Regions from separate parts of the Paenibacillus sp. FSL R5-0713 genome, predicted to be linked through region 2. Evidence: riboswitches for the same ligand, from Rfam matches in the RefSeq annotation. Region 2 holds a riboswitch; each other region holds the start of a gene.

Region 1 (4,787 bases), 2.3 Mb from region 2:
ATTCGCACCGATATATGATGAAATGGCTTTAAAACGGGAAGCATATTGATCAATAATCGTAAGAATTTGTGATTTTTTAGATGTCATTGGTAAACTCCTTATACGTAATGAAAATAATTCATTGATTATATCATGTTTGCTTTATTTTTTCAGAAACAAGTCAAGATTTGTAATTTCAAAATGCATTGCATAATCATGCATTGTACTTTATAATGACTCAGTCATCAACATGAGAAGCATACAATGTACTGTAAGGGGAGAAAAAGGTTGAAATTGATAAGTCGTTACACCATGATGCTGTTGACCTTTGTTATTCTGCTGACGACTGCCGTTCCTGTGGCATTGGCAAGTGGAACTACAGATAATTCAAGCAGTAAAAAGCTGGTGCTCGGTACAAGTGCCGATTTTGCACCATATGAATTCCATAAAGTGATTAATGGTAAAGATGAAATCGTTGGTTTTGATATTGAGATCGCCAAAGAGATTGCCAAAGATCTTGGCGCTGAGCTTGTGATTGAGGATATGGGCTTCGACGGTCTTCTGCCTTCATTGCAGAGCGGGCGTGTTGATCTGGTGATTTCAGGTATGACGCCGACGGATGAGCGGAAGAAAAGTATCGATTTTTCCGACACCTACTATAAATCAAAACAAGTGATCATGGTTCGCAATGTGGATAAAGACAAATATCCAACCATGACCGAACTTGAAAATGCGAAGATTGGCGTTCAGAAAGGCTCCATTCAGGAAACGATCGGACAGAGTATTCCAGGAGCGAAGCTTACTGCGCTTGATAAAATCTCGGATATCGTGCTTCAACTGCAAACCAAACGTATTGACGCGGCAATCGTAGAAGATACCGTGGCTGCAGGTTATCTGGACGATATCATTGGACTTGCTGCTGCTGTTCCGGACGAAGAGCAAGCAGAAGCGGCAATCGGGATTCGTAAAGGCAATACCGAGCTGCTAGCAGCCGTAAATGGAACACTGGAGCGATTGAAAAGCGAAGATAAAATCAATCAGATGGTGACGGACGCCAGCCTCATGATGGCGGACAAAGCAAACAAATCACAAAATATTTTCCAAGTATTCTGGCAGTACAAAAGTTTCTATGCTACAGGTATAGGCTACACACTTCTGTTGTCTGCACTTGGGGTTATCTTCGGGGTAATTATTGGATTGATCATCTGTTTGTTCCGTTTGCATGACGCTGCAATTTTGCGGTGGATCGGTACTGCTTACGTTGAAGTGATCCGTGGTACACCAATGCTGGTACAATTAATGATCATTTACTATGGTTTTTCCCTAAGCTTTGGCATTAACTTCACTGCACTTCAGGCAGGTATCATTACACTTTCAATTAATAGTGGTGCTTATCTGGCAGAGATTTTCCGTGCAGGTATTCAAGGTGTGGATCGGGGTCAGTTGGAAGCAGCTCGTTCCCTGGGAATGGGTAGAGGGGCAGCAATGCGTTATATTATTTTACCGCAAGCCTTCAAAGCTGTATTACCGGCGATCGGTAATGAATTCATAACCATCATCAAAGAATCCTCCATTATCTCCGTTATCGGTATGGTGGACATTATGTATCAGGCAAGTGTGGTCAAAAACATTACGTACCAAGGCTTGAGTCCATTTTTGATTGCAGCAGCCATCTACTTTGTAATGACGTTCATTTTGTCCAAGCTGCTGGGACGACTGGAAAGGAAGTTGAGTGCAAGTGATAGACGTTAGACAATTACACAAATCTTATGGAAATAACGATGTGCTTAAGGGCATTAACGTGACGATTGGCAAAGGTGAGGTTGTCGTGGTCATCGGTCCTTCCGGTTCGGGGAAAAGTACATTCTTGCGTTGTCTGAACCTGCTGGAACAACCTACCTCGGGAGAGATTGATTTTGAAGGCGTGTCAATCACAGACCCCAAGCACAACATTAACGCAACTCGTGAGAAAATGGGAATGGTGTTTCAGCATTTCAACCTGTTCCCACACAAAACGGTAGAACAAAACATCACAATCGCTCCGATCAAAGTAAAGAAACAATCCACGCTGGAAGCGGAAAAAATTGCTGCTGATCTGCTTAACACCGTGGGCTTGTACGATAAAAAAGATGTATTCCCGAATCAGCTGTCCGGTGGACAGAAGCAGCGGATCGCCATTGCTAGAGCACTGGCCATGCAGCCGCATGTCATGCTGTTTGACGAGCCTACCTCGGCACTGGACCCCGAGATGGTCGGCGAAGTGCTGGATGTCATGAAACGTCTTGCAGAAGGTGGGATGACCATGGTCATCGTAACGCATGAGATGGGGTTTGCACGTGAAGTGGGAGACCGTATCCTGTTCATGGATGGCGGGGTTATTGTGGAAGAGGGAACACCTGATGAGGTGTTTGGAGCACCGAAAAATTCACGTACACGTGACTTCCTTGCGAAAGTACTCTAAATGAATTGATTAAATAGCGTTACTGACTTCGAGTCGGTAACGCTATTTTTTTGTTGAAAATAATTACATATGGGATTCAAAAAGTAACTATTCTGTTACCAAATATATAGCGGATATCTGGCCCAAACACTTTTAGTGTATTCAATATTCTTACACGTGCTTATACATGTTGAATCCATTTGGTAAGAATTACTACAAGTTCAGGTTACAAAATTGTGATATATTGAACTCTGCCGAAACTTCCGGACAGGGAGTGCGGGGGATGTAACGATGCAGATAGTGCAGGGGGAAGATCTACAGCACACTGCTTGGGGTGAATTAGGGGTACATATCGTTTCAAATGTAATGATGGACCTATAGGGTGGGCTCCTCATCCGAATCCGACAACTAACTTCGCAGGCACAATGAGGGAGGAAGACCATGATTAACAAGAAACGTATAGCCAAAACAGCAGTAGCATTAATGACAACAGCAATGCTCATACAAGCCGTTCCGGCTCACGCCGATTCAGTTCATGTGGCCAAAGAGGGAGATACCTTCTACACCTTATCGAAACAATACGGAGTATCAATGAACACATTAGTTAAAGCAAACAATGACATTTCGCCTTACAACATTTATGGTGGTTTGAAAATTACGATTCCCGGTAAGGCAAACAATGTAGCAGCCGCGGCGACGGAGAGCAAGACCCAAGCCAAAACGGTTACCACAGCAAGCTTGGACGTTAACACAGATAACAAAGTGGTTCAAGCGTGGGGTAAAACATTTGATTACAGTAAAACTGTGAACGTGAAAGCAACAGCGTACTCTGCAGATCCGTCTGAAAATGGAGGATGGGGTGCCGTCGATTATTTCGGAAATGACCTTGAACTGGGTACGATTGCAGTAGATCCTAGTGTCATTCCACTTGGAACCAAAGTACTGGTAACGGGTCACAGCCATCCAGGCTTGCCAAAACAGGCTTTTGTGGCTACAGCACGTGATGTGGGCGGTGCAATCAAGGGTCACCGGATTGATATCTTTATCCCTGGTAGCAAACAATCGGTAAGCACATTTGGTTTTCAGGATATCGAGTTGTACATTCTGAAGTAGAGCGTAAATTACATTTAAACTGAATTCAAACAGGGTGTCTGCCAGTCGCTAACTTGCGATTGAACAGCACCCTTTTAATATTTCCATGATTACCTAACACGGTTATTCTATTCTTTCGCCTTCGGTAATCCCAGCATTTCGTCCAAGGTGACCAGTTCATATCCCCGGTTACGCAGTTCCTCAATAATTTCAGGCAAAGCCTCAATCGTGCCATTCAGATTCGATCCAACACCGCCTCCTGCATGTTGTAGAACGATGGAGCCAGGTTTTACAGCAGACAGGATGTTATCTTTCACCTTTTCCTTGGAAAGACCTTTCCAGTCCAGAGAGTCAACGTTCCAGTTCACAATACTATAATGTTGTCTGGCAGCCCATTGCAGCTGTTCTTCATTAATGTCTCCATACGGAGGTCGAATCATCTTGGGCGTATATCCCGCCAAATGGCGAATGATATCCCCGGTATGTAAAATTTGTTTGCGGAAGGCATTCATCGACAGCTTACTGAACTCCGGATGATTGTAGCTGTGATTGCCAACGATGTGCCCTTCCTTAACAATCCTTTTTACCAAATCGGGGTGCTTCTCAGCACGACTACCAACGATGAAAAACGTAGCTCTGACTTTATACTTTTTCAACAGATCCAACACCTGCGGAGTAAACCGTGGATCGGGCACATCATCAAATGTCAACGCAACCTGCTTGGTTGAAGGACCATTAGTTTTGAACGTATCGGCATATTTCTGACGTAACTGTCCCAATGTTAATTGTTCTTCTTCCACGGAATCAGTATTGGATACCGATTCACTTGGCGGGTCTGAAGCATCCCGTGATGAAGCTGGTGGTGCTTGATATCCGCCGAGAAAAACAACGATAACCATCAGCATAATGAGGCGTACGCGCATAATAACAGCCTCCTTTTCCAAAATGACGTTCTCTATGGTATGCCCGTGGACTTGAGAAAATATGCGCAGTGTGAGAAGTTTCATTGCTGATTTAACTCATGACAGCCATAATTCCTCCATATATAACATATAGAAAAGGAGCGGTGGAATAGCCATGAGTACATATGATTTGAAATCGATACGTTTACAGGTGATTGAAGCAGGAGAGGATAAGGTTTTTCTCGTTACTGGAGGAAAAGCTCATATTGGCGCTGTAGCCACGTTCTATGTGGAAGATGAGCGGGTCAGCGGCACGACAGTCCATATTCCGGGACATAAGGAACAAGAACTGTGTGAGCGGCTTGCCCGAAAGG
Region 2 (4,787 bases):
GAGCGGTTCGTCCCGCATCACTATTCCAAAGAGTCAGGTGATAAACGTATGAGTAAAAAAAATCCATTCAACGCTCCTTCAAGTGAATCATTGTCTACTGCAGGCATAGCCCCTTCACTCGGAGAAGCACATAGTTCCATGAAAGTACCGCAGAATGCGGCATGGTGGAAGAAATTTCTCGCTTTTGTAGGGCCAGGGTATCTCGTGGCCGTAGGTTACATGGACCCCGGCAACTGGGCAACAGATATCGCAGGCGGATCGCAGTTCGGGTATACTTTGTTATCCGTCATCTTACTCTCGAACATGATGGCCGTTGTACTTCAATCGTTGGCAGGAAAGCTTGGCATCGTCACTGGACGGGATCTGGCCCAAGCCTGCCGCGAACGCTTCAGCATGCCCGTTGTCGTCATGTTATGGATTCTGTGTGAACTGGCCATTGCAGCTACCGATCTGGCTGAGGTCATCGGTTCTGCCATCGCATTAAAGCTCTTATTTAACATTCCCATGTTGTACGGAGTTATCATCACCGCCGTTGATGTACTCCTGATTCTTGTACTGCAAAACAAAGGCTTCCGCGCCTTGGAAACACTCGTCATCGTGCTGATGGCCACCATTGCCCTCTGCTTCGGGATTGACCTGTTCCTGGCAAAACCGGATATGGGCGGTGTTCTCCATGGTTTTGTCCCAAATGTGGAGATCCTGCAGAACCCTGCCATGCTCTATATTGCCATTGGTATTATAGGAGCAACCGTGATGCCGCATAATCTGTATCTGCATTCTTCCATTGTGCAGACGCGTCAGATCGAACAGACACCACAGGGCAAAAAAGAAGCGATTCGTTATTCGACCATGGACTCTACAATCGCGCTAACACTCGCCTTGTTCATCAATGCGGCCATCCTGATTGTATCAGCTGCTGTATTCCATAGTGCCGGCATGACGCAGGTTGCCGAGATCTCCGATGCCTACCACTTGCTCACCCCCCTATTAGGGACTACAATCGCAAGTATCCTGTTCGGTGTGGCGCTGTTAGCATCAGGCCAGAATTCTACCCTTACAGGTACACTCGCAGGGCAGATTGTTATGGAAGGTTTCCTCAACATTCGGATTCCGGCTTGGCTGCGCAGACTGGTCACACGTCTGATCGCCATCATCCCGGCAGTAATTGTCACAGCAATTGCAGGAGAACACGGCACAGAAGAACTGCTCATTTTGAGTCAGGTTGTACTGTCTCTTCAATTACCTTTTGCGGTAATCCCTCTGGTCATGTTCACGAGTGATAAAAAAAGCATGGGTGCATTCGCTAACAAATTGTGGCTCAAAATCATCTCATGGGTCATTGCCGCAATTATCGTTGTGCTGAATGTATATCTGATCATTCAGACGATCCGGTTATTCTAATCTCGTCATATCGACTAAACATCAAAAAGGCTGATCAACTCCGGTATTCAATACCAAGTTGATCAGCCTTTATTATTGCAGTACAGCGAGGTGTTTCTTTTTGTAGTAAAACTCCGAGCTCTAACAAATAATCATCTATTCCTGATCCGGCACCAGTAAAGGCAGGAGTTCATCCAATGAATCCACAGTCCAATCCGCACGTTCGTCATCCGATCGGTCTGGCTGGAATCTTCCGTACCCCTGCATAATTCGAATCGTACGCATGCCCAGCTTCCGGGCAGGAATGATATCGTTATCAATCCGATCCCCGATCATGACGGCTTCCTCCGGTGCACAACCCGCCTGTTTCAGGGCTACAGCGTACAGCTCTGGATCTGGCTTGGACACCCCTTCTTCAGCCGAGCATGCCAGAACATCAACATACTTTCGCAGTCCGTAACTCTCCAGTCTTTCTTCCGTTCCAGGACTCTGATTGGCGATAATGCCAATGCGATAATACCGCGACAACTGCTGAAGAACGGAATCCGCTGAAGGAAAAGGTCGTTCAAGATCTTTTTTAAACTTCAGCTTGTCCTGAATCTGTTTCTGATGTCCTTCATCTTCAATGAATGTGCGAATTGCCACTCTCATGGGCCATTGTTCATATTTCTGATAACAGTTCGCGAACAATTCACGTACCGCCTCAATCTTCACCGGATACCCCAAAGCACCGGCTTCGCGAACGAACTGTCCGATAATATCATCAACGGGGTCCCATTCATCCACTAGCGTATCTCCAACATCAAAAAACAACCACTTCAATCCACCCACATCCGGCACGCCAATTCCTCCTTGTAAGCCACAGGCAATCTAAAAGTTCGTGTTCAAAAAGTCTGGTTTTCAGTATCGAGAAGATGGAATGAAGCTAGAAATGGAGTAGCGGAGCGTAGGGAAAACTACGTGAGCAACGGACATTTCGGCTGAATTTCATATTCGATGCTGATGATGCCGCTAGGCATCCTTCGTAATCAAAAGCGGACTTTTTGAACTACCTTTAAAACCATAAAAAAGAAGACTCACCATCATGCACGAGTCTCCTCAAATTTCCGTTTATCGATACATTCAATTATAACAGGCACCTTACACCTGAGCAATCTCAAGCTATGACATTACCCATTGAGGAGAAAGCCGACTTCCCCATTGAGTGAATATACAATCCGGTCTGCACCCATTCCCCGATAGATCCCCTTCGGATGGCTTTGCTCCGTAATGACGCATAGGGATTTTGATGTCCACGATCGACAGATCTGTAAATAACGACAGGTCAGATTCAGGCTGTTCTCGAAAATAAACACGTTACCAACGCTTGCCTGCGGCAAAAACCATTTTTGAGCTGCAGCCGTATTCATGCGAATGACATGTTCTACTCCGATTCTACGGAGTCTGCGCTCTTCCCCTGCACTGTTGGTTAGAACGGCAAACGGCATTTTTTTGTACATCAGCAATTTGATAAATTTGCGTCCTGCTTCATTAGGAGCAGTCACTAAGATCATCTCAGTATCCATCATTCGTTCCTCCCTTGGCGTGAAAAGACAACAAAAAAGAAGCGTGGGGGACCAAGGCCTCCCGAACGCTTCTTAAAGAATCCATGGCGAAAACGCCATGAACCAGCGTACGGCTTGTTGCCTCTCCCTTTAACGCTTACGAGGTTAGCTGACGGATTCGGGCGCGAGAGTCGCCCTATTTCCGGCTGTCACCGGAAAATTCACCCCTTGAATGCCTACTGTCCTGGACAGCGCATTCCGTTGGTTCCCCCGTTTCCCATTCATGAATGAATGGAAACTCAGCGATTAAAACATCGTTCGTATATCTTAAGTTAAGATCGAGCGATATTATCGTTTGTTTCGTTTTTCAGGTACAATTTAGTTTTAAATTGAAATTACGATATGAATCATACACCCGTGCCATGGCAGTGTAAAGTCCGGACAGATCACCGAATCGGCAGATTTTCGCCATTATTCATATATAATAACGCTTACAATACGGTTATACGCTATCCACCTCGTCAAGGCTATCTAATTCTCACTCTGGCGTAAATCACTTCGCAATTCATTCACGCATTCTGCACAACTTGCCAGTTTTGATTCTTTTAACATCATATTAGTTTTGCATTATTTAATTGTAACCAATATAATGAAAGGTATCAGATGATATCATGGAGGCGATTGAGATGACAGTCTACGATTACAAAGTGAATACCCTTCGCGGTCAAGAAGTTGAAATGTCCGACTACCGTGATAAAGTGTTACTGATTGTGAATACGGCAAGCTCATGCGGACTTACACCTCAATTCAAAGGTCTGCAAGAACTGCAAGACAAGTTCCAGGATGCGCCATTTGAAGTCCTTGGATTTCCAAGCAACCAGTTTGCCCAGGAAAAAGGTTCTTCCGACGATATCGCGGAGTTCTGTCAGATGAATTATGGCGTGAGCTTCCCTATGTTTGAGAAAATTGATGTGAATGGCTCAAGTGCTCACCCGCTCTTCCAACACCTTAGCAAAGAAGCACCCGGCCTGCTCGGCTCCAAAGCAATCAAATGGAATTTCACCAAATTCCTTGTGGATCAGAACGGACAGGTAGTTAAACGTTATGCTCCCAAAACAACACCTGACAAGATTGAAGAAGATATCAAGAACTTACTGCAAAAATAGTACATCGGCCACCCTTAGCCGGAAGGTAGAGCACCATTACCCCCGGTAATGGATGGCCTTTTTTCAACTTCTGGTACCAGACTGTTCAAAAAGGCAAAAAAAGAAGCTTTCCATTAATGGAAAGCTTCTTCTTCATCGTTCATATGATGCGGTCGAGAGGACTCGAACCTCCACGGGCATACGCCCACTACCCCCTCAAGATAGCGTGTCTGCCATTCCACCACGACCGCATGTCGTAAATAATCGGCAACAGAATTGATTATACAGGGTTCTGAAATAAAAGTAAAGTATTTTTTAAACCTTCTTTTTTAGCTAGGCATTTTCCTCAAAAAACGCATATTCTCGTCATGTTTACCCATGAAGTGCATATTATTAGATTTGATCCCCTCTTTTTCGGTAAGAGCCGATCTTGTTGATTCATTTATATATAGTCCTTTCTTATATATAGTCCTCCCTGCACTTCGTCACATAAATAACATAATAAGTTATATAAAATGACACAAATATTAAATATCAGAATCTATTCATTAAATTTAACGGATACTATTGACAAAAAGCGGACGTTTATGGGATGATAACTATCATATAATTCGGATTTTCAAACATAAAGTTAGCAAAAAGGAATATAAATGTCATTTAACATGACATTTAACGAACACAGGAGGCGAATGATTGTGAACCGTGGGAATAAGCTGCT
Region 3 (4,787 bases), 1.6 Mb from region 2:
CAACAATGCTGTCCACTGGCAGCTTCTCTTCCAACAGTTTCATCATAATTGGAGTCGTTACATAATAAGGCAGGTTAGCCACAACACTGACTTTGTCCACCGATGCAAAATCGCTTTGGAACAGTTCAGCCAGATCAAGCTTCAGCACATCACCATGATGCACACGTACATTCGGATAAGGCTGCATCACTTCTCCCAGAATGGGAATCAAGCGCTGATCAATCTCTACGGCTGTGACAGGACCCGCTACCCGGGCCAATCGTTCCGTAAGGGCTCCAATACCCGGTCCGATCTCTAAAGCGCCCTTGGACTCGTCCAAATCGGCTGCATTAACAATTTTGTTCAGTATATTTTGATCGATCAAAAAGTTCTGACCTAGACTTTTCTTAAATGAGAATCCGTGTCTTTGAATAATTTCTTTGGTTCGCTTGGGCGTTGCAATTTCTATCGTCTCTTCCATATCCTTCATATGCTCACAATCCTTCACGTTCAATTTGCGCTAATGCTGTAGAGAACTCTTCCCGTGTAATCTGAAATACACCGAGACGTTTGTGGAACTGCTTACCGTTACAATATCCGATACCCAGCAGATTGCCCATCTCCATGCGACGTGCAGCAGCCTGCGGATGCACAATAAGTCCTGCCGCGATCAGGTCCTCCCAATCGATCAGGCTAGGAGCGCCTTCGTATGAAGTATGTACGCGTGCAAGAGCATGACGGATCGCCTCCGGTGAGGCATTCTCCACCCCAATATCCCCTTTGCGTGTGGCATCGGCTTCCGGAATGAAAGCATGTTTGCAGCCAGGCACCTTATTCGCAATGATTTTACGAATGCGTTCGCCGGCATGATCCGGATCTGTCAGTACAATGACTCCCCGTCTCTCCTGAGCAAGCGCAATCCGCTTCAGAATGCGTTGGTTAATGGCTGATCCACCTGTTTCTATGGTATCGGCTTCCACGGCCCGACGGATGGCTACCGTATCATCACGGCCTTCCACCACAATGACTTCTTTTATCATGTTCCATTTCTTCCTTTCTAACGCAAAAAGAAGAGGAATATCCTCTTCTCTGCCAAACGGCGGGGGAGACTGAATTCAGACCCCTCCGCCGCATATTCCGCATGAATTATTCATGCAACTATTTTATAGCATTCCCATTTCAAAGTAAAACGATTTTAGTTCGCTTCCGGCTTCACCGGACCGATCACGTAGACCGTCTTGCCTTTCTTGCGTCCAAAATTCAGGGCATGCTTCACACTGTCATAATATACGTCAATTTTGTTGCCTTTAATGGCACCGCCTGTATCTTCCGCACGACGGAATCCCAGACCTTCGATATATACCCACCAGCCAATTGGAATGACTTTGGGATCAACCGCAATGGTGCGTCCTTCCGTTACACGAGTACCGGAAGCTGTTTTGGTTCCAATGCCAGGCTCTTCGGAAGAGTAGGCAGTCATGGATACATTCTTAAGTACTTTGGAGTATTTAAAAGAAGTCCCGGATACGGTAATCACTTTGCTGCCCGAGGCAGATGTTTTCTTCGAGTTCGTTGTTGTAGCCTTCTTCGTTGTTGAAGTTTGAGCTGATACGGTCTGAATCTCTGGTTTTTTCACAACAGGTTTTGCTTTGGTGCCGACAGCAATCACTTTATCTACACGATTATTCGCGACAGATTTGCCGACCATTTTTTTGGAGACCAATTCTCCATCCTGAAATACCTTTTCGATGTGCTGTACAAGTGTGCCTTCTTTGCCGTTCACAACGACACGGTTATCCCCTTTGTACAAGCTAGGGTCAGCCGTTTTAATTACTTTGTAAGCGATTGGTTGTTCTACATCCACTGTACGCTTTGTTACGCGCACTACACGGATCTTCATATCTGCTTTGATCGCAGTTCCAAGCGCCGGATACACCTTATCATTACTTTCAACTTGAATACCTGATTTTTGAATTGCATCTTCTACGGATGAATCCGTTGTATACAGAGTCTTGGTGTCTCCGTCTGCCGTAATGTTAACTGGAACGGCCCGCTCAATAACGATTCGGTCTCCATCTGTAATCGCCCCGTTCATGGACATGGATACCTTGTCGTGAGGGCTGACTGTGATCGACTGCTCCTCCAGCATTTCCTGAAGCATTCCTGTACGAGTCTCTACCACCTGAGCTTTGCCATCAATAACCAGTGAAATTTGTTTCCCGGCCTGACCGTAAACGACTAACAAGATCATGATTGTAAGCGCAATTGAGAAAATCGCGATCAATGCCATTTGACGCATGTTCTCATGCTTCCACCGCAACGCGAAAGACTTACTGGATGATCGTGACTCATGGGTCTCTTCTGGTTGGAATGTGCCCACTTCTCCGTCCTCCTTCATAGCCTCGCCGTCTAAAGTAACGCATGATGTCTTTGACGTGACTATACCAAATTTTCTACAGAACACAGATCGGACCAACTGATCGGTTCTGCACCATGAATCAATCTTCGCAACATGATGTCATCCTCCTGAATACCTACCGTATGATGACAACATTTCTTTTATTCAAAAACAAAAAAGCCAAAGAAAGAGTGTAAGAGGAACTCTTTCGTGGCTTCCGAATGATTTTGAATATCGGAAATTCATGCACGAGGTTGCCTCTCTTTTTCCGCTTGCGAGGTTAGCTGTCGGGTTCGGGCGAAAGAGAGCCGCCCTATCTTGGGTCACCCGCTCATGGCGGACGCCCTTGAATTCACCCCGAGACCCAAAGAAGAAATCAAATACGGCTTCGCAGTTCCCTTCGCTGCTTTTGGGTCAGCGAACGTTGCGCATCGGCCAAATACACCGATGTTTAAGCCCTATTGGTTCCCCCGCTCTCCGTTAACGGAGACTCAGCGAGACTGATTCATGAAAGTAATGTTGTTTCATCGGAAAGTGTCCCTTTGTTCATCCCCCGAACATCTGTCCAATTTTCCGCACAACAATTCACTGAAAAGATGATATCCTGTTTTGATGCATGTTGTAAAGCGTTGATCAAGTACGTTTTTCTGAATATTTGGTTAAAATATTGTAATATTCTTGATTTATTTGGATCAAAGGGCAAATTAACTCCCCTTACCTGCCTTTTTCACCTCATTTGCTCGTTTTTTTAACGAATTCCAAATCGTTCCATGGCATTTTTGGTGGTTATTGCAGCAATTTCCTCCACCGAAATGCCTTTAATTTCCGCAGCTGCCTCTGCAACCAGACGTACATGCGCTGTCTCATTTCGTTTCCCGCGATAAGGGTGAGGTGTCAAATACGGAGCATCGGTTTCAATGAAAAATCGGTCCATCGGAACCTTCGCCAGCACCTCTTTGGGTTGCTTTGCGTTTTTGAATGTAATCGGTCCTCCGAAGGAGAGATGGAAACCCATATCGAGACAACTTTTTGCTGTTTCCCAGCTGCCCGAGAACGAATGCATCACACCACCAACTTCACTCGCCTTCTCTTCACGCAAAATTCTTATGATATCCTCATGTGCATCCCGATTATGGATGACAATCGGCATGTTCACTTCACGCGCTAAGGCAATTTGTTGTCGTAATACGCGATGCTGTATTTCCTTCGGTGAAGTATCCCAGTGATAATCCAATCCAATCTCACCGATTGCCACCACTTTTTCATGCTTGCATAAAGATGCAATCCACTCCAAATCCCCTTCCTGCATTGTGATCGCATCTACGGGATGCCAACCTACAGCTGCATATATAAAGTCATACGTTTCAGCGAGTTTCATTGTCGTTGGAATTGTCTCCCGGTTAAAGCCAATGTTGATCATGCGACCAACTCCTGCATCCACAGCACGCTGAATCATGTCCTCGCGGTCCTCGTCGAATTGTGGTGCATCCAGATGTGTATGTGTGTCGAACAGCATCATGTCTGTATCTCCCTTCATGTCGAAATAACGACTATCTTCTTTTGAAAATTTAATTGGTGAAATTCAAATTTTTCAATGACTCATACATAAAACATTTTGGGCAATCTGTATATTACATCATTACGTTTGTTTCTTCACAACTACAATATATAGAAGATATAAGGATATTCTGATCTACATATTGCTGATTGTGCTAACTTTGCCTACTTGCATTTACAAAATTATGTCGATCTACATATACTCCCCATTAAAGCAGATTACTGTATCATGAAAAATAGCTCTTTTTGAAAGTCTTTTGATATCTAAATTCTTCATTGGATTATACCCACACGATTACAAGAAATAGGGGCGTATATGTGACGGTAATTCATGAATAATCGCATCCACCTTGTTTTGCGGGTAATACAAATGATGTTTCCCCCGGTGAAGCCCGCTGATGGAACGGACAATGTCAGATACTTCTGACAACTCACGTAAATTGTCCTGTCGATCCAGAAGAAGAATCTGCTTATCCGTGGATTCATCCGGACGAAAAACATCATACGGATTATCGGAAGGAAAATCAATTTCAAGATCATATTCGGGATCAAGGCCTGCCTGTACAAAAGCTTCCCGAATCTCTTCTATTATTGTCAAGTCGACCTGTTCAAGCTCTACATACTTATATAACTTGCGATCCATAAAACGTTCGCATAACTCACTCAGAACAGTATCGTCCTCCTTTCGCCACTGTGTAAATGCCGTCTGAATTAATGCTTCATCCAACTGCAAATATTCATCTACGGATAATTCTCCTGCAAATAATTGAGGGAGTGGATCAATCATAAAGCGAAATTGAAAATCATGCTGTATGAGTGTTTTTGCTCGCTTGAATATTTGCCGCAATAGAAT

Evidence for each region. Region 2 has a riboswitch for cyclic di-AMP ahead of MKZ12_RS06995 (hypothetical protein). Riboswitches for the same ligand answer to the same signal wherever they lie in the genome.
Region 1: linked by a shared signal. The riboswitch ahead of MKZ12_RS17400 (3D domain-containing protein) and the one ahead of MKZ12_RS06995 (hypothetical protein) in region 2 are both predicted to bind cyclic di-AMP.
Region 3: linked by a shared signal. The riboswitch ahead of MKZ12_RS00150 (ubiquitin-like domain-containing protein) and the one ahead of MKZ12_RS06995 (hypothetical protein) in region 2 are both predicted to bind cyclic di-AMP.

The regions. Positions count from the first base shown of each region.
Region 1 covers NZ_CP150229.1:3,928,678-3,933,464, reverse strand. Annotated here, with positions in the region: gene MKZ12_RS17415 (M20 family metallopeptidase) at 1-87, opposite strand, end outside; gene MKZ12_RS17410 (ABC transporter substrate-binding protein/permease) at 268-1,731, shown strand; gene MKZ12_RS17405 (amino acid ABC transporter ATP-binding protein) at 1,718-2,440, shown strand; cyclic di-AMP (ydaO/yuaA leader) riboswitch at 2,662-2,858, shown strand; gene MKZ12_RS17400 (3D domain-containing protein) at 2,861-3,532, shown strand; gene MKZ12_RS17395 (polysaccharide deacetylase family protein) at 3,640-4,434, opposite strand; gene MKZ12_RS17390 (hypothetical protein) at 4,589-4,787, shown strand, end outside.
Region 2 covers NZ_CP150229.1:1,593,183-1,597,969, reverse strand. Annotated here, with positions in the region: gene MKZ12_RS07005 (Nramp family divalent metal transporter) at 49-1,401, shown strand; gene MKZ12_RS07000 (HAD family hydrolase) at 1,537-2,220, opposite strand; gene MKZ12_RS06995 (hypothetical protein) at 2,550-2,948, opposite strand; cyclic di-AMP (ydaO/yuaA leader) riboswitch at 3,064-3,239, opposite strand; gene MKZ12_RS06990 (glutathione peroxidase) at 3,611-4,090, shown strand; tRNA gene MKZ12_RS06985 (tRNA-Leu) at 4,238-4,320, opposite strand; gene MKZ12_RS06980 (urease accessory UreF family protein) at 4,765-4,787, shown strand, end outside.
Region 3 covers NZ_CP150229.1:31,025-35,811, reverse strand. Annotated here, with positions in the region: gene rsmA (16S rRNA (adenine(1518)-N(6)/adenine(1519)-N(6))-dimethyltransferase RsmA) at 1-469, opposite strand, end outside; gene rnmV (ribonuclease M5) at 474-1,019, opposite strand; gene MKZ12_RS00150 (ubiquitin-like domain-containing protein) at 1,175-2,359, opposite strand; cyclic di-AMP (ydaO/yuaA leader) riboswitch at 2,631-2,884, opposite strand; gene MKZ12_RS00145 (TatD family hydrolase) at 3,126-3,896, opposite strand; gene MKZ12_RS00140 (HD domain-containing protein) at 4,230-4,787, opposite strand, start outside.